DNA from 2 places in the Geomonas diazotrophica genome. Region 1 is predicted to be linked to the other one. Evidence: riboswitches for the same ligand, from Rfam matches in the RefSeq annotation. Region 1 holds a riboswitch; the other holds the start of a gene.
The links. Region 1 has a riboswitch for S-adenosylmethionine ahead of metX (homoserine O-acetyltransferase MetX). Riboswitches for the same ligand answer to the same signal wherever they lie in the genome.
Positions count from the first base shown of each region.

Region 2: another riboswitch for S-adenosylmethionine. It lies ahead of KP003_RS09450 (trans-sulfuration enzyme family protein); the one in region 1 lies ahead of metX (homoserine O-acetyltransferase MetX).

Region 1 covers NZ_CP077684.1:119,954-131,482, reverse strand. Annotated here, with positions in the region: gene dapF (diaminopimelate epimerase) at 1-710, shown strand, start outside; gene KP003_RS00525 (HIT family protein) at 823-1,260, shown strand; gene KP003_RS00520 (deoxyribonuclease IV) at 1,260-2,111, shown strand; gene KP003_RS00515 (O-acetyl-ADP-ribose deacetylase) at 2,136-2,654, shown strand; gene dtd (D-aminoacyl-tRNA deacylase) at 2,651-3,100, shown strand; gene KP003_RS00505 (pyridoxamine 5'-phosphate oxidase family protein) at 3,103-3,474, opposite strand; gene KP003_RS00500 (TIGR02757 family protein) at 3,585-4,442, shown strand; gene pabB (aminodeoxychorismate synthase component I) at 4,442-6,157, shown strand; gene KP003_RS00490 (NAD(P)-dependent oxidoreductase) at 6,268-7,131, shown strand; gene KP003_RS00485 (hypothetical protein) at 7,128-7,298, shown strand; SAM riboswitch class I at 7,385-7,483, shown strand; gene metX (homoserine O-acetyltransferase MetX) at 7,583-8,686, shown strand; gene KP003_RS00475 (acetate kinase) at 8,949-10,151, opposite strand; gene KP003_RS00470 (endonuclease/exonuclease/phosphatase family protein) at 10,365-11,402, opposite strand; gene KP003_RS00465 (polysaccharide deacetylase family protein) at 11,456-11,529, opposite strand, start outside.
Region 2 covers NZ_CP077684.1:2,172,271-2,183,799, forward strand. Annotated here, with positions in the region: gene KP003_RS09440 (AMP-binding protein) at 1-1,396, opposite strand, end outside; gene KP003_RS09445 (Ros/MucR family transcriptional regulator) at 1,769-2,287, opposite strand; SAM riboswitch class I at 2,736-2,842, shown strand; gene KP003_RS09450 (trans-sulfuration enzyme family protein) at 2,913-4,058, shown strand; gene KP003_RS09455 (trans-sulfuration enzyme family protein) at 4,055-5,191, shown strand; gene KP003_RS09460 (molecular chaperone DnaJ) at 6,363-7,712, opposite strand; gene KP003_RS09465 (YaiI/YqxD family protein) at 7,959-8,420, opposite strand; gene KP003_RS09470 (cold-shock protein) at 8,664-8,864, shown strand; gene KP003_RS09475 (energy-coupling factor ABC transporter ATP-binding protein) at 8,947-9,696, opposite strand; gene cbiQ (cobalt ECF transporter T component CbiQ) at 9,693-10,505, opposite strand; gene KP003_RS09485 (energy-coupling factor ABC transporter permease) at 10,543-11,529, opposite strand, start outside.

The DNA of each region.
Region 1 (11,529 bases):
GCCTCATCCTGATCATGCCCAGCGAGGTGGCCGACGTCAGGATGCGCATGTTCAACTCCGACGGTTCCGAGAGCGAGATGTGCGGCAACGGCATCCGCTGCGTCGCCAAATACGCCTACGACCACGGCATCGTGGCCAAGAAGGAGATCACCGCCGAGACCGGAGCCGGGATCCTGACCCTGCAGCTCTTCACCGGCGCGGGGAACAAGGTGGAGAAGGTACGCGTCAACATGGGGCCGCCCCGGCTCACCCGGAAGGAGATCCCGATGCAGGGTGATCCCGACGCGAAGGTGATCGGCGAGCCGCTCAACATCCTGCACTCCACCTTCAACATCACCTGCGCCTCCATGGGGAACCCGCACTGCGTCATCTTCGTGAACGACGTGGACGGCTTCGAGGTGGCGAAGTACGGGCCGCTCATCGAGAATCACGAGCTGTTCCCGCGCCGCACCAACGTCGAGTTCGTGCAGGTGATCTCGCGCACCGAAATACGCCAGCGCACCTGGGAACGCGGGGCCGGCGAGACCCTTGCCTGCGGCACCGGCTCCAGCGCCGTCACCGCGGCCTGCGTCCTGAACGGCCTGACCGAGAAAAAGATCCTGAACCACCTGACCGGCGGCGACCTCGAAATGGAGTGGAGCGAGGACGGCAACATCTACATGACCGGTCCGGCGGTCGAGGTCTTCAGCGGCGAGATAAACATAGGTTAAGATTGAGATTAAGATTAAGGAGAAGCGAGATAATCATAGATCAAGATTGAGATTAAGATTAAGGAGAAGCTCAATCTTTGTCTTAATCTCTATCTGCCTTTAGGAGCTTTTTGTGAACTCATGCCCCATCTGCACCAAATGGGAAGACGACGCAGACCAGCGGGTCATCGAACTGGAACACACCATGGTTTCGCTGAACCGGGACCAGTTCTTCGCCGGTTACTGCTTCGTCTATACCAAGGACCACGTCACCGAACTGTTCCACCTCTCCGAAGCGGTGCGAAACGGTGTGATGGCCGAGGTCTGTGCCGTCGCCGAGGCGCTTTACAACGCCTTCAGCCCGGATAAGATCAACTACGAACTGCTCGGGAACATGGCGCCGCACATGCACTGGCATGTGGTGCCGCGCCGCTCGGGGGACCCGCTCTGGCCCCGCCCGCACTGGAGCGAGCCGCACCGGGAACTGATCCTCAAAAGCGAGGAGTACCTGGCAAGGGCCGAGCTGATCAGGACCCACCTCGGGAAACTGGGCGTCAAGGGGAGGGCGTAATGGACCTATTGGGCGCTCACGTCTCCATCTCGGGCGGCATCCACAACGCCGTCGACCGCGGGGTCGCCTCCGGCTGCGGCGTGATCCAGCTCTTCACCCAGAACGCCAACCAGTGGCGCGGCAAGGCCGTCTCCGACGCCGACGCCCAGCTCTTCCGGGACAAGTTCGCTGCCAGCGGCATGAAAAGCGTCATGAGCCACGACATCTACCTGATCAACCTGGCCGCGGCACCCGGCGAGGTGAAAGACAAGAGCCTCGTCGCCTTCCGGGAGGAGCTGGAGCGCTGCGCCAAGCTCGGCATCGACAAGGTGGTCATGCACCCCGGCTCGCACAACGGCGACGGCGAGGAGGTCGGCATCAGACGCGTCTGCGAGGCCTTCGACCAGCTCTTCGCCGAGGTGCCGCAGTTCACCGGCAAGGTACTCTTGGAGAACACCGCGGGCCAGGGGAGCAACCTGGGCTACAAGTTCGAACACCTGAAGGCGATCGTGGGGGGCTGTTCCGACCCGACCCGTTTCGGCGTCTGCTTCGACACCTGCCACGCCTTCGCCTCGGGCTACGCCATCGCCGACAGGGAAGGTTATCGCAGGACCTTTGACGAGTTCGACGCCCTGCTCGGCATCGACCGGCTGATGGCCTTCCACCTGAACGACTCCAAGAAGGGGCTGGGGTGCAGGGTGGACCGTCACGACCACATCGGCGCCGGGACGCTCGGCCTCGAGCCCTTCCGCTTCATCCTGAACGACCCGCACTTCGCCCTGGTCCCGAAGGTGATCGAAACCCCGAAGGGGGATGACGACGAGATGGACGCGGTGAACCTGAAACTTTTGCGGAGCCTGATCGAAAGCTGATCCGGAACCGAGAGGGGGTACGGCATGCGCGAAAAGGTTGACATCGTACAGGGGGATATCACCAAGGTGGCGGTCGACGCCATCGTCAACGCGGCCAACAGCTCGCTCCTGGGCGGGGGTGGGGTGGACGGCGCCATCCACCGGGCGGCCGGTCCCGAGCTCCTCGCCGAGTGCCGCGCCCTGGGGGGATGCCCCACCGGCGCAGCCAAGATCACCAAGGGGTACCGGCTCCCGGCCCGGCACGTGATCCACACGGTGGGTCCGGTCTGGCACGGCGGCGGCAGCGGCGAGGCCGAACAGCTCCGCTCCTGCTACCGCAACTGCTTCCGGCTGGCACACGAGAACGGGCTTACCGGGATAGCCTTCCCCGCCATCAGCACCGGCGTCTACGGCTATCCCAAGGGTCCCGCCTGCCGGATCGCGCTGGAAGAGGCCAAGGCGGCGCTGGCGAGCTATCCCGAACTGGGAAAAATAATCTTCGTGGCGTTCTCCGCCGAGGACGCAGAGACCTATCGGGAAACGATGCAGGAGGTTTTTCTGTGAAGGCGGTAATTCAGCGGGTCAAGCGGGCCAGCGTGACTGTGGCAGGAAAGGTGGTCGGAGAGATCGGCCCCGGAGTCCTGGTGCTGCTCGGCGTGGAGATCGGCGACACCTGCAAGCAGGCGGACTGGATGGCGGAGAAGATCGTCAACCTGAGGATCTTTACCGACGACCAGGGGAAGATGAACCTCGCCCTCCCCGACGTCAAGGGAGAGATGCTGGCGGTCTCCCAGTTCACCCTGGCGGGCAACTGCTCCAAGGGGAGACGCCCCTCGTTCGATACCGCTGCCGCTCCGGAGGAGGCCAACAAGCTGTACAGCTATTTCATGGGACAGGTCTGGGAGCTCGGCGTGCCGGTGCAAAGCGGGATCTTCCAGGCCGACATGGAGGTGTCGCTGGTGAACGACGGGCCGGTGACCTTCGTCCTGGAGACCCCGCCCAACCGCTGAGCTCACATGAGAGGCCGTACCTCTTCGACCTTGAAGTAGACCACGCAGGAAACCGCGGCGCTTGCCTGCGGGCTCGCCACCAGCGCGGTCCGCTCCTTTATCTCGCCCAGAAGTTCCCCTTCCCCCTTCTCATCGGTCATGGTGAGGGTCAGCCTCCAGCCGCTGTAGCCTCGCGACGGCGCCAGGTACAGGTAACTGGCATGCGGGTTTTGCCTCAAGTTGGCGATGCTGCGCCCGTCGCCAAAACCCCAGGCCAGCGTCTGGTCGTCGACTACGTGCGGTATGGCGAAGACGGCGAGGTTCACCACACCGTTGGCGTCGGCGGTGCCCAATATGCCGCGCCCCCCTTCCGGAAACAGTTCCGCAAGCTTCATGTGTTCCGCCCCCTTTTCTCTTTAAGCTGATGAACCACTATGATAATCTAGCAGGCCCGTAAGGATTGTCTACCGCGCCCGCGGGCCGGTCAGCAGCGAAGGAAGAGCACGTGGAGCTGAAAACCATACTCGAAGCACTGTACCAGAACCGCTCCCAGGCCCACCTGGCCAACGACCCGCTCTCGTTTTGTCACCGCTACAGCGACCCACTGGACCAGGAGGTCGCGGGGCTGGTGGCCTCCTCGTTCGCCTACGGCAACGTCAAGATCATCAAGAAGAACCTGGCCGGCATCTTCCAGGCCATGGGCCCCTCTCCGCGCCGCTTCGTGGAGCGCTTCGACCCGAAACAGGGTAGCCGCCTCTTCGCCGGCTTCAAGCACCGCTTCAACGACGCCCGCGATCTCTGCGCCCTCTTGCTCGCCTGCCGGATCATGCTCGAGGAGGCCGGCTCCGTCGAGAAGTGGCTGCTGCGCTTTTACACCCCGGCGGACGAGGACCTGACCGGGACCCTTTCCGGCTTTTCCGAGGCGGCGAAGAACCTCGACCTCTCCCCCGTGTTCGGCCCCGGCGGCGTTCCCGCGGACTCGTACTATCCCTTCTTCTTCCCCTCTCCCGCCTCGGGGAGCGCCTGCAAGAGACTCTGCATGCTGCTCCGGTGGATGGTGCGCCCCGCCGACGGCATCGACCTCGGCATCTGGCACGGCATCTCACCCGCTCAACTGGTCATCCCCGTCGACGCCCACATCCAGCGCATCTGCCGCTTCCTCGGCTTCACCGGCCGGAAACAAGGGGACTGGCGCATGGCCTGTGAGATCACCCGGGCCCTGCGCGAGCTCGATCCGGCCGACCCGGTCAAGTACGACTTCGCCATCTGCCACCTGGGAATCTCGGAAGGGTGCGACGGCAAGGACAGGCTTAAGTGCGCCGCCTGCCCCATCGGCGACATCTGCTCGGCGGGGACCGATTGATGCACCCCTTTTCGGCATACCTGCACGGCTTCGCCTTCACCGGCCGGGTCGGCGAGATCGTCGCCCGGACGCCGGGAGAGGTGCTGCCCGCCTTCGAGGAACTGCAACGCCAGTTGGCAGCGGGGCTCCATGCGGCAGGCTTCGTCTGCTACGAGGCCGCCGGTGCCCTCAACGACGCCCTCACCACCCCTCCCGCGCACCAGATGCCGCTCCTCTGGTTCGGCCTCTTCACCGAGCGAAACGCCGAGCCCTTCCCGCTGCACCAGGCCCCCTTCCGCTGCTCCGACTGGCAGACCAATCCCGGATGGGAGACGTATCGGGACTCGGTGCAGGAGATCCGGGAGCTCATCGCCGCCGGAGACAGCTACCAGGTCAACTACACCATGCGGCAACGCTTCACCTTCAGCGGCTGCTCCCGCTCCTTCTTCAGCGAGCTCTGCCGCAACCAGCCAACCCCCTACAACAGCTATATCGAGTGCGGCAGGTGGCGCCTTCTCTCGGCCTCGCCGGAGCTGTTCTTCTCCCTGTCCGGCGGCAGGCTGGTCACCCGCCCCATGAAGGGGACCGCCCCGCGCGGCCGCTGGTACGCCGAGGACCTGGCCCGAAAGGAGCGGCTCCGTCAGAGCCCGAAGGACGTGGCGGAGAACCTGATGATCGTCGACCTGCTGCGCAACGACATGGGGATGGTTTCCCGGACCGGCTCGGTCCAGGTCAGCTCGCTGTTCGACGTAGAGAGCCACCCGACCGTGCACCAGATGACCTCCACCATCGAGTCTCGGGTCGGGGAAGGGGTGTCGCCGCTGGAGCTGTTCCGGGCTCTGTTCCCCTGCGGGTCGGTGACCGGCGCGCCCAAGAGACGCAGCATGGAGATCATCGCGGGGCTGGAGGGGGAACCGCGCGGACTGTACACCGGCTGCCTCGGCTATTTTTCTCCCGGCGGGGAGGCGCAGTTCAGCGTAGCCATCCGGACCGCCGTCCTCGACCGTGAAACCGGGCGGGGCGAGATCGGCATCGGCAGCGGGATCACTTACGATTCGCAGCCGGAGGCGGAATACCAGGAGTGCCTGGACAAGCGGGCCTTCGTTGCAGAGCAGCGGGGCGAATTCCACCTGATCGAGTCGCTGCTGCACGACGAGCAGGGCTACTTCCTGCTCGAGCGGCACCTGGAGCGGCTGGAGCGCTCAGCCCGCTACTTCTCCTTCCCCCTCGCCGAGGGCGCGCCGCGGCGGGTCCTGGAAGAGACCGCCGTCAGGCTCACCCCTTCGGCGCGCCACAAGGTGCGCCTCATGCTCTTCGAAGATGGCCGGCTGAGCTGTGAAGCGGCGCCGCTCCCCGAGGCGATGCCGGAAGCCAAGGCCGCCTTCGCGCGGCAACCGGTCAGTTCCGCCGATCCCTTTCTCTACCACAAGACCAGCCGGCGCGACCTTTTGCACCGGGAGCTCGCGGCCCGCCCCGACCTCGACGAGGTGATCTTCGAGAACGAGCGTGGCGAACTGACCGAAGGGGCCTACAGCAACCTGGTCGCCGTCATCGACGGCAGGAAATGCACCCCGCCGCTTGGCAGCGGGCTCCTCCCCGGCACCCTCCGCGAAGAGCTGCTGGCGCAAGGGATGATCGAGGAGAGGATCCTGAAAAGGGAGGACCTGGCACGAGCTGATGCGGTTTTTCTGGTAAACTCGGTGCGCAGGTGGCGCCAGGTGACCCTGGTACCATGAGCGCCCCCCTCACCCGGCCTGCGGCCGTCCTCTTACGCCCACGGAACCAGGCCTGGCGCCGGGCGAAGGTCGAGGGGCACCCACCACTGCAGACAAAAGGAGGCAACACCATGGAAACATACGGTTTCTTGGGGCTCGGCATCATGGGGAGCTCCATGGCCAAAAACCTCATCAAGGCGGGCTTCAAGGTAAAGGTCTGGAACCGCTCCCAGGCGAAATGCGAGGAATTCGCCGCGCTCGGAGCAGCCGTGGCGGCCACCCCGGCCGAGGTCACCTCCTCGTGCGCCGTAACCATCGCCATGCTGGCCGACCCGGCCGCGGCCCGTGAGGTCTGCTTCGGACCGGCCGGTGCCCTGGAGGGGATCGGGGCGCGGCGCGGCTACGTGGACATGTCCACCGTGGACCCCGCCACTGCGCAGGAAATAGCGGCGGCAATCACCGCCAAGGGGGGACAGTTCCTGGAGGCGCCCGTGTCCGGGAGCAAGAAGCCGGCCGAGGACGGCACCCTGATCATCCTCGCCGGCGGCGACCACGGCCTCTTCGACAAGGCGATGCCGCTCTTTGAAAAGATGGGCAAGAAGAGCCTGTTCCTGGGCGAAGTGGGACGCGGCGCGGAGATGAAGCTGATCGTCAACATGGTGATGGGGGGGATGATGACCATCTTCTGCGAGGGGCTCGCCTTGGCCGAGAAGGCGGGGCTCGCCAGCTCCGACCTCTTGGACGTGCTCGACTCCGGTGCCCTGGCCAACCCGATGTTCAAGCTGAAGGGGGGGCAGATGACCCAGGGTGTCTTCGACCCGGCCTTTCCGCTCAAGCACATGCAGAAGGACATGCGCCTGGCCGTCGCCCTGGGGGACTCCCTGAACCAGCCTCTTTGCTCCGCCGCGGCCGCCAATGAGAGCTTCAAGAGGGCGAAGGCGATGGGGCTTGCCGACCGCGACTTCTGCGCCGTCTTAAAGGCCATCAACTCATGAAAAAGCTGCTCTCTTTTGCCGGGGTGTCGCTTTTGACCAGCGCCTTTCTGGACCCGTTGATACAGTCCGGCCTGGACAAGCCGGTCCCCTGGGCGCGCGACTTCGGGATGTTCCTGGCGGGGGCGGCCTGCCTGTACATCCTGGTCAAATACCATCGGCAGCTGTAGCGTGCGTTGTGAACCCGGGGCTCAGTTTGCCGTTGACAAATGGGAGCGGCTCCCTTATCTTGCTCCGAAAATTGAATAGAAAGACCTGCTTATCTAGAGTGGTGGAGGGAAAGGCCCTGCGAAGCCACAGCAACCGGCCCATCGGGCGACAGGTGCTAAATCCTGCCGAAAGGCGAAGATGAGAAAGGCGCTTTTGCACCATTGCCACACCCGAAAAGCCCCTTCTCACACCGAGACGGGGCTTTTTTCGTGCCGGTTCCGGCACCCGAAAGTACGAGAGAGACATGTCCTACGGCATCGTGACAGAACAGATCACCACCTTCGACACCGAGCTGCGCCTGGAGAGCGGCCGCATCCTCGGGCCGATCGACATCGCCTATGAGACCTACGGCACGCTCAACGAGGCCCGCTCCAACGCCATCCTGGTGACCCATGCCTGGACCGGGAGTGCGCACCTGGCCGGCCGCCACAGCGAAGACGAGAAGCGCGCCGGCTGGTGGGACGAGATCGTGGGACCGGGGTGCCTTTTGGACACCGACCGCTACTTCGTCATCTGTTCCAACGTGATCGGCTCCTGCTTCGGCTCCACCGGCCCGACCTCCATCAACCCCAAGACCGGAAAGCGCTACAACCTCGCCTTCCCGGTCATAACGGTGCGGGACATGGTCAAGGCCCAGACGCTGCTCCTGGACCGGCTCGGCATCGAGAAACTCTTCTGCGTCCTGGGCGGCAGCATGGGCGGGATGCAGGCCCTGGAGTGGGCCACCCAGTACCCGGACAGGGTCGCCTCGGCGGTCGTGCTGGCCACGACGCCGCGCCCGTCGGCGCAGGCGATCTCGCTGAACGCGGTGGCGCGCTGGGCTATCTTCAACGACCCTACCTGGAAGAAGGGGGAGTACCGCAAGAACCCCAAGGATGGCCTGGCGCTGGCCCGCGGCATCGGGCACATCACCTTCCTCTCCGACGAGTCCATGACCGCCAAGTTCGGCCGCCGCTTCTCGGCCCGCGACGGACAGTTCGACTTCTTCGGCCAGTTCGAGGTGGAGCGCTACCTGAACTACAACGGCTACAACTTCGTGGACCGTTTCGACGCCAATTCCTTCCTCTACCTGGCCAAGGCGCTCGACCTCTACGACGTCGCCGCCGGCTTCGAGTCGATGGAAGAGGCCTTCGAGCCGGTCCGCGCGCCGATCCAGTTCTTTGCCTTCACCTCGGACTGGCTTTACCCGCCGGCACAGACCGAGGAGATGGTCGCCACGCTCCAAAACCTGGGCAAGTCGGTGGAATACCACCTGATCACCTCGGCCTACGGCCATGACGCCTTCCTCCTCGAGCACCAGACCTTCACCCCCATGGTGCAGTCCTTCCTGGACGGCATCAAACCATAACGCGATCTGCCCCCCCTGTTTTACCGAATGCGGCTATCGGGAGACGTTCAGCATCAACGTAGGGGCGAATAATTATTCGCCCCCGTTGGCATCTTTGCCCATCCCGCCATTGACGTTGGTCGGGCGCCGGGGGCGGGCGAATGCTCATTCGCCCCTACAGGTGCGGTCATAGCCCCCTCTCCTTGGAGGCAATAGCACGCAAAAAAAGGGCGGATGATCGCTCATCCGCCCCCTTCGGTAACTGCTCCGACTCCCGTTGAACCTACTGCCACCCCATGATGGCGGCGACGTCCTCGTTGAGGACCATGTCCTCGCCGCTTGGTATCACGAAAACCTTGATGGAGGAGTGGTCCGCGCTGATCATGACGTCCTTTCCTCCCATGAGGGCCTCGGCGTCCCGTTTCAGATCCACCTCGATTCCGAACTGGCTCATTCCCTGGAGCGCCATGCCGCGCACCGGCCAATCCTCCCACCCCTCGCCGTAGGTGAACACGATGGCGTCGGGCTTGCCCGTGACGGCGATGTAGGCCCCCAGGTACTTCCTCAGCCGGTAGGCCTCCATGTCGAGGGCGAGCTGGCAACGGGGATCCCCCACCACCGCTTCGTCCACCACGGTCCGGCGGCTGACCCGGCGCCCCACGATGCCGGCCAGGCCGCTCTTCTGGTTCAGGAACAGGTCGAGCTCCGTCACCGACACTCCCGCCTCGTTGGCCATGAACGGGATGATGCCGGGGTCGATGTCGCCGCAGCGGGTACCCATCATGACACCCTCGAGCGGGGTGAGCCCCATGCTGGTGTCGACGGACACGCCGTTTTTGACCGCGCAGAGCGAGACACCGTTGCCGGTGTGGATGGTGACCATGTTGGAGTTTTCCAAAGGCACTCCGGCCAGTTCAGCCCCTCTCCTGGCGGCATGCAGGTGGGACTGACCGTGGAAGCCGTAGCGCCTGACGCCGTGTTTCTGGTACCACTCGTAGGGAAGCGGGTACATGTAGGCGGGCTCGGGCATGGTCTGGTGGAAGGCGGTATCGAAGATGGCTACCTGGGGTAGTTCCGGAAGGAGTTCCTGCGCCGCACGGATCCCGGCGATGTTGGGCGTGTTGTGCAGCGGCGCCAATGTCGCCACCTCCCGGATCGCCTCGACCACGTCCTCGTCGATCAACACAGATCTCGTGAAGCGCTCTCCCCCGTGCACCACCCGGTGCCCGATGGCCTTGATCTCCGTAAGGTCGCAGATCGCCCCTTCGCCTACGAGGGTGTCGAGAATCAGCCGCAGTGCATCCGTGTGATCAGCGCACTCCCCTTCCAGGTGCTTTGGGTCTGCCCCGGGAACGCGGTGGGTCAGGAAGGAATCCCCTACCACGATCCTTTCCACCTTGCCGGTGGCCACCAGGGACCGCTCGCCCCAGTTGTAGAGTTGGTACTGTGCCGAGAACCTCCGGCAGTTCAGGGTGAGAATCAGCATGCTGCTAAACTCCGATCCGGGCAGGAGAAAGCTCAGCCGTGCCCGCTGCAATTTGCGTATCTTCGGGAGAGGTACCGGGATGTCAGCTACGATACGTGTGGAGAGTATGATCGGTGGGATGCCGCGGTCTTCACGGTTTCGCATTGACGGAACGTCCATAACTAGCACTATCTGTGGAAAAGTGCAAACAGTAACGGGTATGACAAAAGGAAACTAACGGGCATCACTGAGGATGAAATCCGCTATGACGGGACGGTGATCGGAGGCCCTGCGGGTTCCTACCCAGCAACGCTGGGTCTTGATCCCGGGAGTGGTCATGATGTGATCGATGCGCATCCAGGAAGCCCGCAACCAGGGCACCTTGTTCTTGAGCAGGAAGTGCCCGTAGGTGTAACCGTACCCCCTCCCCCCCTGGGCGAAGGCGTCGATGAGGCCTGCTTTCCTCAGGGTCTCACAGACCAGCGAGTGATCAGGCGAGTTGAAATCGCCGGCAACGACCACCTCCCCCTTTTCCCGTGCCAGGTACCCGGACACCGCCTGTGCCTGCCTGAGGCGCGTATCCACGTTGGCCTCGAAGCGGTCGATTGCCTTGGGGATGTACCAGGCGCCCCGCCGCGCCTTGCGGAAGGCGTTCAGGCCTCTTCTGGGGGTCTTGAAGTGGACGTTGTAAAGGGTGATGTCGCGGGAGCCGACCTGCACCCGGCAACGCAGGAAGGATTCCCCCTTCCTCTCGTGGTAGGGGAGATCATGGACCTCGACATCGGAGATGGGAAACCTGCTGGCGACGAGGTACTGCCCTTCGTTGTGCATCTGCCACCCGGCCAGGTAGTCGGACAGCGGGCCGCCACCTGCATCGACCGCGTCCTGGAACAGGATGATGTCGGGACGGCTTCTTTCCAGTTCCTCAACGAGCGGCATCAGGTCGCGCTTGCCGTACTTGACGTTCCAGGTCATCACCCGCAGCTTCAGAGGGGACTCCGCCCAGACCTTGTGCAGGGCCCAGTGCCAGTCCATGACCGGCCCCATAACCCACAGGGCGCCCAGAAGCGGCGCCCACACCAGGAGCTTCGCGCTGCGACAGGCGGCAAGGGCCAGCAGCAGCCCCGGAACCGCCCAGATGAGCTGGGGGAGGTAGAAGTTCAAGGCGGCCACCCAGAAGCGGTCCGGGCCTAGCCTGTTGAGAAGGGTGATGGCGGCCAGCAAAAGAACGTAAGCCGTGTTGAGTACCAGGAGCCAGTTGAACATACTCATCCGCCCCCCTTGGAGCCCCGGCCGCTCCTGCCTGCCCGGAAGCACCGTCCCTCCTAGGACCTGGTGACGCTCTGCTTCCAGAAGGAGGCCATTTCCTGGGGCAACAGGTGCCAGTACTGCCCGTCGT
Region 2 (11,529 bases), 2.1 Mb from region 1:
CGCCGCTGTCGTCGAGCAGCAGGACCGCGTGCACCTCCTCTCCGGCACCGCGGTCCAGGCCGATGACGCAGGACTCCTTCACCCCGGCGACCTTGTTCAAGACGGCCTCCAGCTCGTCGGGGTAGACGTTCACCCCGCTGCCGGTGACGATCAGTTCCTTCTCCCGCCCCTTGATGGTGAGCCAGCCGTCCGGCATGATCTCGCCCAGGTCGCCGGTCTTGAACCAGCCGTCCTCCGTGAAGGCGCCCCGGGTCGCCTCCTCGTTCTGGTAGTACCCCGGAAAGACGTTGTCTCCCCTGACCACCACCTCCTTGCCGTCGAGCCTCAGCTCTACCCCGGGGAGCGGCGGCCCGACCGAGCCCGCCACCTGCTTCTCCACGGTGTTCACGCAGAGGACCGGCGAGCACTCGGAAAGGCCGTACCCCTCGAGCACGGTGAAGCCCATGGCATCCCAGAAGCGAAACACGTCCGGGTCGAGCGGCGCCCCCCCCGAGACGAAGACGGTGAAGTTGGCGCCGAACTTTTTCTGCACGGGGAAGAAGAGTTTCTTCCTGGCGGGCTTGGAGAGCCCCTCCCCAAGCTTCGCGAGCGAGGCGAATACGCCCGAGAGATGCTTCTCTGCGAGCTCGCGCTCGATGGTCGTCTTCAGAAGCTGCATCAGGCGCGGCACCGACATGATGACGTAGACGTCTTCCTCGCCGAGCGCCTCCATGATGGCGGAAGGCTTCAGGGTGCGCGGATAGATGACGGTGGCGCCGCGGTACAGCGGGGTGAAGAAGCCCCCCATCTGCTCGAACATGTGCGACAGCGGCAGCAGCGAGAGGAAGGAAAACTCCGGGGTGATGATGGGAACCTGCTGGTTGATCTGGACCATGTTGGCCACCAGGTTCTTGTGGGTCAGTATCACCCCCTTGGGGTTCCCGGTGGTGCCCGAGGTGTAGATGAGCTGCGCGATGTCGTCGGGCGCGGGATGCACGACCTCGGCGTAAGGGGGGACGTCCTCCAGCAGGTACTTCAAGTCCTCGAGCAGCAGGGAATCCGGGACGTCGAGCCGCTCCGGCTTGAAGCGGCTTTGCAGCACCACCTTGGCCTGGGTCAGCTTCAGGATCGACTCCGCGCGACCGCGGTCGGACATGAAGTCGACCGGAACGGCGATGGCACCCCGCATGATGATGCCCCAGTAGGCGACACCCCACCAGGAGGAGTTCGGACCCCACAAAAGCACGCGATCCCCTGCAGCCACGCCGCGCCGCGCCAGCAGGCCCGCCATCTTCATGGAGAGCTCGGAGAGCTCGCCGTACGAGACCGCGAAGCGGCGCACCCCGGTACGGTTCACCAGGGCGGTATCATCCCCCCGCGGTGCAAAGCTATGAAAAAGATCTACCAGTGTCCGCATAGCTGACTCCCGTAGGCGGCGCATGTCAGTTGCAGCTTAATGACGGTAACGTCAAAACTTGGAATGAAAAGAAAGACCGGGCGGCACCACCTACTGACACTACTTACGTCCGCATCATCTTCCCAAGCAAGCATTGTCACACGTGCGCATCGCTTTGGCAACCATGCAACGGCAAAGTGCAATCAATCGCAACGTCGCGAGCAACTGCGACGGGGAGGCGAGTTTAACCGATGACGGGCGCAAAACCAATCCTAAAGAGAAGAAGGCGGTGCCGCTGTGCTGACGGTTAGTTGCTACCTTGACTGAAATTCCTTGCGCCATAAAAAAAAGCCGCCCCGTAAGGAGCGGCTTTTTGCAGTGCGTATGGGACGATCAGGCCACCTTTGCCTTGGCGCTTTCCTTGGGGGCCTTGGCGCCCTTGGTCACCTTGGCGGGCTTTGCGCCCTTGGCGGGGACGGCCTTCTTCGCCTCTATGTTGGCCATACGCACCCCGCGCGCCTTGGCGAGATTATCGGCCAGCCCGCGGTCGAGAGCCATTTTCCTGCGAGCCTCGGAATAGTTCTTGGCCGCCAGCGGCTGCTTGCCCGGGATGCCGAACTGCTTCTTGTACTCGCCCGGCTTCATGCCGTGCGCGGTGTTCAGGTGACGCGCCAGCGTCTTGAAGCCTCCTTTGCCGCACAGCATGCAGACGACCTCGCCTTTCTTGAAAGCTTCTTTTACTGTCAAGGAAGCCTTGGGTTCCTCTACACCCTCGACAGGTTCGCCTGCTTCAAGGTTTTTGAGGGCGCTGTGCACTTTGCTGATTTCGAATATAAGCTGATCAGAAGTCATCGGAGTGCTAGACGCATGTGACGCTACGATCTGAGCCGCGATCTCTACCAAAGTTGCCATTGATTATCCCTCCATTGATCATTATCTGCTTGGCAATATAGTGGCAGGTTTCCATGCATTGTCAAATCAACAAAATAAACTTTTTCTTTGTGTCAGCCGGCATAGCAAGACAGGAGGATCAATGAAAGGGAACGCGCCTGCAGGTTCTCAGTATCGCAAAAAGTGGAACGGACAGAATGTTCGATCACCTGCCGTATGAAAGAGAATGAGCGAGTTGCCGCCAACCAGATACAGAACGAAGCCCCAATATACCATCGGCGCCCCCTTTCAGCTCGTAGTGCAGTGCGCGACGGCGCGGGGCAACACGACCAGCGCGGTAGGGAAAGGATTTGCCGGAAATAACTTTTATTTTAGTCAAGAAGTCGAGTTTTCCGGTTGACAAAAGCGCACCGTCTCAGTATTACTAAAGACGCTGGTTAAAGCGGCACCCTTTACAACCGAATAGCATTACTTATCTAGAGCGATCGAGGGACTGGCCCTGTGACGTCGCGGCAACCTCCCCACGGGGGGAAGGTGCCAAATCCTGCGGAACGGAAACGTTCCGAAAGATAAGGAAGTGCGGACCAAGCCATTAGATGAGTCCCCTTCCGACCCCGGAAGGGGACTTTTCCATTTGGAGGCTACGATGAACATCGCAACCACTGCAGCACAGATAGGCCTGGAACGGGAGAGCCGGACCGGCGCGGTCACCGTCCCCATCTACCAGACCGCCACCTTCCGCCACCCCGGCCTGGGCCGGAGCACCGGGTACGACTACAGCCGCTCCGGCAACCCGACCCGGCAGGCCCTCGAGGAAGGGATCGCCAGGCTCGAAGGCGCCAGCCGCGGCTTCGCCTACGCCTCCGGTATGGCCGCCATCACGAGTCTCATGTTCCTGTTTAAACAGGGAGACCACCTGATCGTCACCGAAGACCTCTACGGCGGCAGCTACCGGCTGTTCGAGAAGCTGTTCCAGCAGTTCGGCCTGAGCTTCAGCTACGTCGACACAAGCGACGTGGAGCTGGTGCGCCGGGCGGTCCGCCCCAACACCCGCGCCCTGTTCGTGGAATCGCTCACCAACCCGCTCCTGAAGGTGGCCGACGTGCGGCAGCTGGCCGACCTTTGCAAGGAAAACGGCATGCTCTGCATCGTCGACAACACCTTCCTCACGCCGTACTTGCTGCGCTGCCTGGACCTCGGGGCCGACATCACCGTCTACTCGGGGAGCAAGTACCTTGCCGGGCACAACGACGTGGTCTGCGGCGTGGTTGCGGTGAAGGACGCGGCTCTCGCGGAAAAGGTGTACTTCCACCAAAACGGTGCCGGCGCCGTGCTGGGTCCCCAGGATTCCTGGCTTACCATCCGCGGCATCAAGACGCTCACCATACGCATGGAGCGTCAGCAGGAGAACGCCCTGGCGCTGGCCCGGTGGCTGGAGCGACACCCGCAGGTTGGCAAGGTCTACTACCCCGGGCTTCCCGACCACCCGGGACACGAGCTGATGAAGAGCCAGTGCGGGGGCTTCGGCGCCATGATCGCCTTCGAGGTGACCGAACCGGCTCTGGTGAACCGGCTCCTGATGAAGACGGAGCTCATCTCCTTCGCCGAGAGTCTCGGCGGGGTCGAGAGCCTGATCACCTTCCCCCAGGTGCAGACCCACGCGGACATAGAGCCCGAGAAACTGCAACGACTCGGCATCAACCACCTGCTGCTGCGTCTGTCGGTTGGAATCGAAGACAAGGACGACCTGATCGCCGACCTGGCGCAGGCATTCGAAGGAGAGCACGCATGAAATTCGCCACCGAACTGATCCACGGCGTCGACCCGATCGATCCCGAGCACGGCTCCGTCAGCCACCCCATCTACCTGTCCTCGACCTTCGCGCAGCGCTCCGTAGACAGCTTCGGCCGCTACGACTACGCCCGTTCCGGCAACCCGACCCGCGAGGCGCTCGAGGAGGCGATGGCCGGGCTGGAAAAAGGAGCCGTCGGCCTCGCCTTCGCTTCGGGGATCGCGGCCACCGCCTCGACCCTGCTCCTGTTCAAGCCGGGCGATCACCTGGTGGTGTGCGAGGACGTTTACGGCGGCACCTTCCGGCTCCTCACCACCCTGTTCAAGGGGTGGGGGCTGGAGGCGACCTTCGTCGACGCCACCGACGTTGCCGCCATCGCCGCGGCGATCCGGCCCGAGACAAAGGCGCTCTACCTGGAGACCCCGTCCAACCCGCTCATCAAGATCACCGATCTCCCCGCCGCGGTCGCCCTCGCCAAGGAGAACGGCATCCTCACCATCGTGGACAACACCTTCATGACCCCGTACCTGCAGCGGCCGCTGGAACTTGGGTGCGACATCGTGGTCCACAGCGGCACCAAGTTTTTAAACGGACACTCCGACGTGATCTGCGGCTTCGCCGTCGCCAGGGATCAGGAACTGGGGCAGAGGCTGCGCTTCATCCAGAACGCCTTCGGCGCCGTGCTCGGGCCGCAGGATTGCTGGCTGGTGCTGCGCGGCCTGAAAACCCTCAAGGTCCGCATGGAGGAACACCAGGCAAGTGCCCGGAAAATAGTGGCCTGGCTCTGCGGGCAGAAACAGGTGCGGCGGGTCTACTACCCCGGACTTCCCGACCACCCCGGCCACGAGATCCACAACCGCCAGGCAAGCGGCCCGGGGGGCGTGCTCTCCTTCGAGCTCGAGAACTACGACGTCACCAAGCGGCTCTTGGAAGGGGTGAAGCTTGCCGCCTTCGCGGTCAGCCTGGGGGGCGTCGAGAGCATCCTCTCCTACCCCGCCAAGATGTCCCATGCGGCGATGCCCCCGGCCGAGCGCGAGACGCGCGGCATCAAGGATACCCTGGTCCGTCTCTCGGTGGGGCTCGAGGACCCGGACGACCTCATCGCCGACATGGCGCGGTTTCTCAACGTTTAGGGGCGTATGTGCACAGCCTGCCCACCCGTTGACTGCACCTCTGGGGGGCGAATAATCATTCGCCCCCCGCAGTCGCACCTTCACCTCGCACGCCATTCGGCAATTGGCCGGGCACCGGCGGCTGGGCAAATATGTATTTGCCCCTACAGAACCTGCAATCTCACGCGTGTAGGGGCGAATAATCATTAGCCCCCCCAGTCGCACCGCCACCTCGCACGCCATTCGCCAATGGCCGGGCACCGGCGGCCGGGCAAATATTTATTTGCCCCTACAGAACCTGCAATCTCACGCATGTAGGGGCGAATAATCATTCGCCCCCCCCCAGTCGCACCGTCACCTCGCACGCCATTCGCCAATGGCCGGGCACCGGCGGCTGGGCAAATATTTATTTGCCCCTACAGAACCTGCAATCTCACGCATGTAGGGGCGAATAATCATTCGCCCCCCCCCCAGTCGCACCGCCACCTCGCACGCCATTCGGCAATGACCTGGCACCGGCGGCTGGGCAAATATGTATTTGCCCCTACAGATCCTGCAATCTCACGCATGTAGGGGCGAATAATCATTCGCCCCCCCAGTCGCACCTCCACCTCTCACGCCATTCGCCAATGGCCGGGCACCGGCGGCCGGGCAAATATGTATTTGCCCCTACAGAACTTGCAATCTCACGCATGTAGGGGCGAATAATCATTCGCCCCCCTCAATCGCACCTTCACCTCTCACGCCATTCGGCAACGGCCGGGCACCGGCGGCTGGGCAAATATTTATTTGCCCCTACAGAACCTGCAATCTCACGCGTGTAGGGGCGAATAATCATTCGCCCCCCCAGTCGCACCGCCACCTCGCACGCCATTCGGCAATGACCTGGCACCGGCGGCTGGGCAAATATTTATTTGCCCCTACAGAACCTGCAATCTCACGCATGTAGGGGCGAATAATCATTCGCCCCCCTCAATCGCACCTTCACCTCTCACGCCATTCGGCAATGGCCGGGCACCGGCGGCCGGGCAAATATTTATTTGCCCCTACAGAACCTGCAATCTCACGCGTGTAGGGGCGAATAATCATTCGCCCCCCCTTCCTGCCCCTTACTGCTCAAAACGCAAGAAGGCCCGGGGACTCCTTCCCGGGCCTTCTTCATTCCAGTATCGGGACGGCGTCCCCCCCTACTTCACCGCCTCCATTTGAAGCTCACCGTCTTCACCCCCGGTATCGCCTGCTGGAACACGGCCAGGCCCTCGTCGGTGATGCTGTTGCCACTGCTGGTCAGTCCCTGCAGCCCCTGCATCCCCTGCAGGTAGACAAGGCCGCGGTCGGAGATACGGGTCTGGTACAGGTAGATCCTCTTCAGGTTCGCAAGGGTCGAGATGCTGAGCAGGGCCGCGTCGGTTAGTTCCGGGCCGTAGAGGTAGAGCTCCTCCAGGCCCGAGAGGTGGACGATGCTGTCCAGGTCGGCGTCGCAGACGTCGTACAGAAAGAGCGACTGCAGGTCCTCCGGACGCAACCCGTTCAACAGCTTGAGCTTCCGGCTCGCCCCCTCTTTCACGTCCAGCCGCAGGGCCTGGTCCAGGCCTACCTGGACCGCACCGATGGCAGGCCCCGCCTTCTTCCAGGCGTTGAAACTAACGGAGTGAAGCTCGCGCAGGTACAGGCTGCCGCAGGGTTGGTCGTCCGGGAAGGAGACCACGCGGCCTTGCCTCGCCGCCCCCTGCATGCGCCCGCGGCCCTTTTCACCCAGCAGGGCAGCCAGGCGTCGCTGGGCACGCGCGATGTTTATCTCCGCGGCGGCCACCAGGTCCGCGAAGAGATCGCTGCCGGCGGCGGCGCTTTCATCGACGCGCAGCTTGAAACGGTGCACGTAGCTGCCCCGGAGTTGCTCGATCTGCTCGTGGATCTCCCGGATCGCCTCGACCTCGACGGCTATCTGCTTTTTAAGCCGTGACAACTCCGCCCTCAGGTCGCTTTGCTCTGCCTGTTCGGGGAAATGCCGCCGCCAGCTCCTTAAGATCTCGCGCAGGGCGCGATGATCGTCCTCGGCGTAGGCCTTGTTGGCCTTCAGCATCAGCTCGTGTCGCAGCGAGCCGGCACCCTCCCCGGCCAGATCGGGGTGGATGGCCTTGGCGACCTCTCGGTACAGCGCCTTTATGTCCAGGGGATCAGACTTCCAGACCCGCCCGTGCGCCTGGCCTTCCCCCCGGAAGGAGGTGCCGCTTTGGTAGGTCTGGGCATCGCGGAAATCGTCGTCGTGGCTTGGGCCGGAGCCCTCATCCTCGTCACCTTCCGCATCTTCCGGAACGTAAGCGCCGGAAGCCCTCGCGATCTCGGCCTCAAGCCTTTCCAGCTCGGCCATGCGCCGCCCCAGCGTCTGCTGGTAGTTCCGTTCGAAACCCGCGATCTCCTCGCGCAACCGGTGCAAGACGGTGGCAGCCTCGGCGTGGCGGGCACGCAGGGAAGCAAGCTCGGCGCGCTTTTGCTCGAGTTCTACTTCCTCGGAGGACCTCTGTTGATAGTGGGCAGTCATAGGCGTCGCACTGTCTCAAGAATTATTTACAAACTGTCATTTTTGCCGCGACATTAGCACGACCTGAGGCAGAGTTACAAAAGATTTTATCACACTGACAGGAAATCTGGTTCAGGCATGGAGGAAGACAGTGCCATGAGGCAACGGCAGAGACACAAGAGAGGATCAGGTCACGGAAGCGATCGAAAGGCAATAGATGCAGCAGAGGGAGAAAAGGGCGAAGGCTGTGACAGTAAGAGTCGATATTCAGGGACGATCGCCGCGCATCATGCGGGTCAGCAGCCGGTCCAGAGCGGAGGCGAAACGCTGCCGATCGGCAAGACCGAACTGCGCCGGGCCTCCCAGCAGCAAGCCGTCGTTGCGCAACTCCTGCATCAGGTTGCGCATGGAGAGGCGCTCCCCCACGTTCTCATCGGTGTAGAGTTCGCCGCGCGGGTCGAGCGCAACTCCTCCGCGCTCAACGACACGGGCGGCCAGCGGGATGTCGGCGGTGATCACCAGGTCGCTCGCCTCGGCGTGCTCGGCGATGTAGTCGTCGGCGACGTCGAAGCCGGCTGCCACGCGCACCGAACTGATGAGCGCCGTGTGCGCCCGGGACAGGTCGCTGTTGGCGACCAGGCAAACCGGCACCTTTAGGCGCTGCGATGCGCGAAAGACAATCTCCTTGATGACCTTGGGGCAGGCATCGGCATCTATCCAGATCTTCATAGACTCATTTCCTCGGTTCTGTGGCACTGCAGACGGATCTGCCGCGTCCTTATCGCTGTCACGGTAAGGCACGCTACTACAGCGCGCCCCCTGTGTCAACGCGCCGGATTCTGTATACTAAGTAAAAACCTTTAAATCTTATTTAAAATATATTGACACTACTGTTGCAAGGTGGTATTGTTACGCGTCCTCGAATACCCGTGGATTAAAACCAAAAAGAAGTACTATGGGAGAAGTAAGTAAATGGTAAACGGCACTGTAAAATGGTTTAACGACAGCAAGGGGTTTGGCTTTCTTGAGCAGGAGAACGGCGAGGATGTCTTCGTTCACTTCTCCGCCATCAACAGCGACGGCTTCAAATCCCTCACCGAGGGCGACAGCGTGACCTTCGAAATCGTCAAGGGCCCGAAAGGTCTCCAGGCAGCAAACGTCAGCAGGGTTTAATCCCACTCACATAGCGTAGAACTTTACAAAAGCCCCGGAGCAATCCGGGGCTTTTTTTGTGCCCTTCCCTTTTTCAGCACCCTCAAGCGCCGCAGACCGGACACCCCTGCATGGACAGCGGTTTTTCCAGCCGGCACTCCCGAAGCAGCGCCTCGTCCCGAAAGATCTCCAGCGTGGGCCCGTCGGCCCGCACCACCCCCGCCGAAAGCACCACGGTCCGCTGGCAGACCTCCAGCACCATGTCCAGGTCGTGGCTGGTGATGATCTTGCTATGGTGGAAATCCTTCAAAAGCCCGATCAGCTGCCGGCGGGCGTACGGGTCCAGGCCGTTGGTGGGCTCGTCCATGACCAGGATGTCCGGCGACATGGAGAGGACCGTGGCGATGGCCACGCGCCTCTTCTCCCCGGCGGAGAGATGATAAGGCGCCTTCGCCGCCAGGTGCTCCGCATCGACCCGGCGCAGCGCCTCGGCCACACAGTTCTTCAACTCCCCCCCCGCCAAGCCGAGGTTCATCGGGCCGAAGGCGACGTCCTCGTAGACGGTGGGCATGAAGAGCTGGTCGTCCGGGTCGTGGAACACCATCCCGACGGTGCGCCGCGCCTCGAGCAGGGTCGAGCGGTCGACCGGGATGTGACCGATGCGCACCTCGCCCGAATGGGGAAGCAGGTGCCCGTTAAGGTGCGCGAGGAGCGTGGATTTCCCCGCGCCGTTGGCCCCGATCACGGCCACGGACTCGCCGTGGCTGACGCTGAAGCTTACGTCGCGCAGCGCCTCGGTGCCGTCGGGATAGACGTGGCGCAGGTGATCGATTTCCAGGATGTGGTGGCTCATGACAGGTACCCCGTTACCAGCGTCCCGAGCAGCTCGGCGCCGTTGTACAACCTCAAGGTGATGAAGAGCGCGCTCCAAAAGAGCACGAAGACGACCTCCCGCGCGCCGAAGCGCCCCCCCTGCGCCGAGGGAAAGTCGCCCGTGAAACCGCGCGCCAGCATCGCCATGTGCATCCGCTCGGCGCGCTGCCAGGTGCGCAGCAACAGGTGCCCCAGGAGCGAGGCGTAGCTCGCGAACCCGCTTCCCTTGCGGCCGAAGGAACGCAGCTCGCGCGCCCGCGAGGCCCGCCCCCCCTCCTCCGCCAGCACGAACAGGTAGCGGTAGAGGAAAAGGAGCTGCATGGCGAACGCCTTGGGCATCCCAAGCCGCACCAGGGCGCGGCAGATGGAGGCGAAACCGGTGAGCGCGGTCAGGGTGAGCGCGGCACCGACGGTAAGCGCGGTGCGCAGCACGATGGAGGCGAAGGAGACCCAGCCGCCGGTGATGTCCAGTGCTCCCAGGTGAACCAGGATGCCGCGGTCGAAAAGGGGGTTGCAGATGCCGACGGCGATGGCGAAGGGGGCGACCAGGGCCACCTTTGCCGCCAGGTAACCGGCGGGAAGCCGGCCCGCAGCGACCAGGGAGACGGGGAAGATGAAGAAGGGGATCAGGGCGGAGAGTTCGTAGCGGCCGAAGGAAACGACGCAGACGATGAAAACGAGGGTAGCCAGCACCTTGGCGCGGGGGTCCAGCCGGTGCAGGGGGGTATCCCCTCCCGCGAGCCGGTCCAGCCGCTTCAAATCGAGCAATGCCCCGTGTACCGATGCCATCAGGCTCCCATCCTCGCCGGCCGCAGCCGCCTTCCCGCTACGCCCGGGGGGGTAACGCTCCCCGGTTGCCCCTGCGCAGCAGCAGCGCCGCACCGGCGACCAGAAGGACGGTGAGAGCGGTGCCCGCGACGCCGGCAGCCCCGCTCCCCTTGCCGGAGACAGGCAAGGGCTGCGGACCGGCCGATGCCGGAGCGGGTGCAAGGACGGGCGCGGCGGCAGAAGCGGAGCGGTAGTCGGGAAACCAGGCCGTCCTCCTCTGCAGCGCCCCCAGAAGGACGGGCAAACCGGAGCGGTGCTCCGGGAGGGAGGCCTCCCCGGAAACCCTGGCTACCGACCACTCAAGCCCGTCCGGCTTTACCGAAGCGAAGCGGGACAGGCCGCCGGCGACGAAAAGGGCGCAGACCAACAAACCGGCGAGCACCAGGCGACCGGAGGCGGCGCTTGGGGCGCTCCCCCTGGCGAGCAGTTCGGGGCGGGCCTTGCGCAGGAAGGAGACCACGGCCAGCGTGACCGCCCCCTCAACCAGGCCGATAGCCAGGTGAATGGGCTGCATCAGGAGCAGGAATTTGTCCAGCGGGAGCGCGGAGACACCCGAAGCTGTCGTCTCCAGGACGACGCAGAGCGCACCCAGCTGCATGGCGAGGAGCGCCGCGAGCATGGTCACCACCACCTCGCGCCGGCGCCCCGGTTCCGGGCCGATCAGCCGGCGGTAACAAAGCGGATAGACGAGCAGGGCCGGGATCATGCCGAGATTGAAGATGTTGCACCCCAGTGCGAGGAGGCCGCCGTCGGCAAAGAAAAAGGCCTGGACCATGAGAACGGATGCGACGGTGAGGAAGGCGGCGCTGGGACCCAGCAGGATGGCGAGGAGCAGGCCGCCGGTCAGGTGGCCGCTCGACCCGGTACCCGGGATGGAGAAGTTGATCATCTGCGCGGCGAAGAGAAAGCCCCCCAGCACGCCCATGAGCGGCGCCAGGCGGTCGTCATGCTCCCGGCGCAACCGCGCCGAGCCGAGGGCGACGCC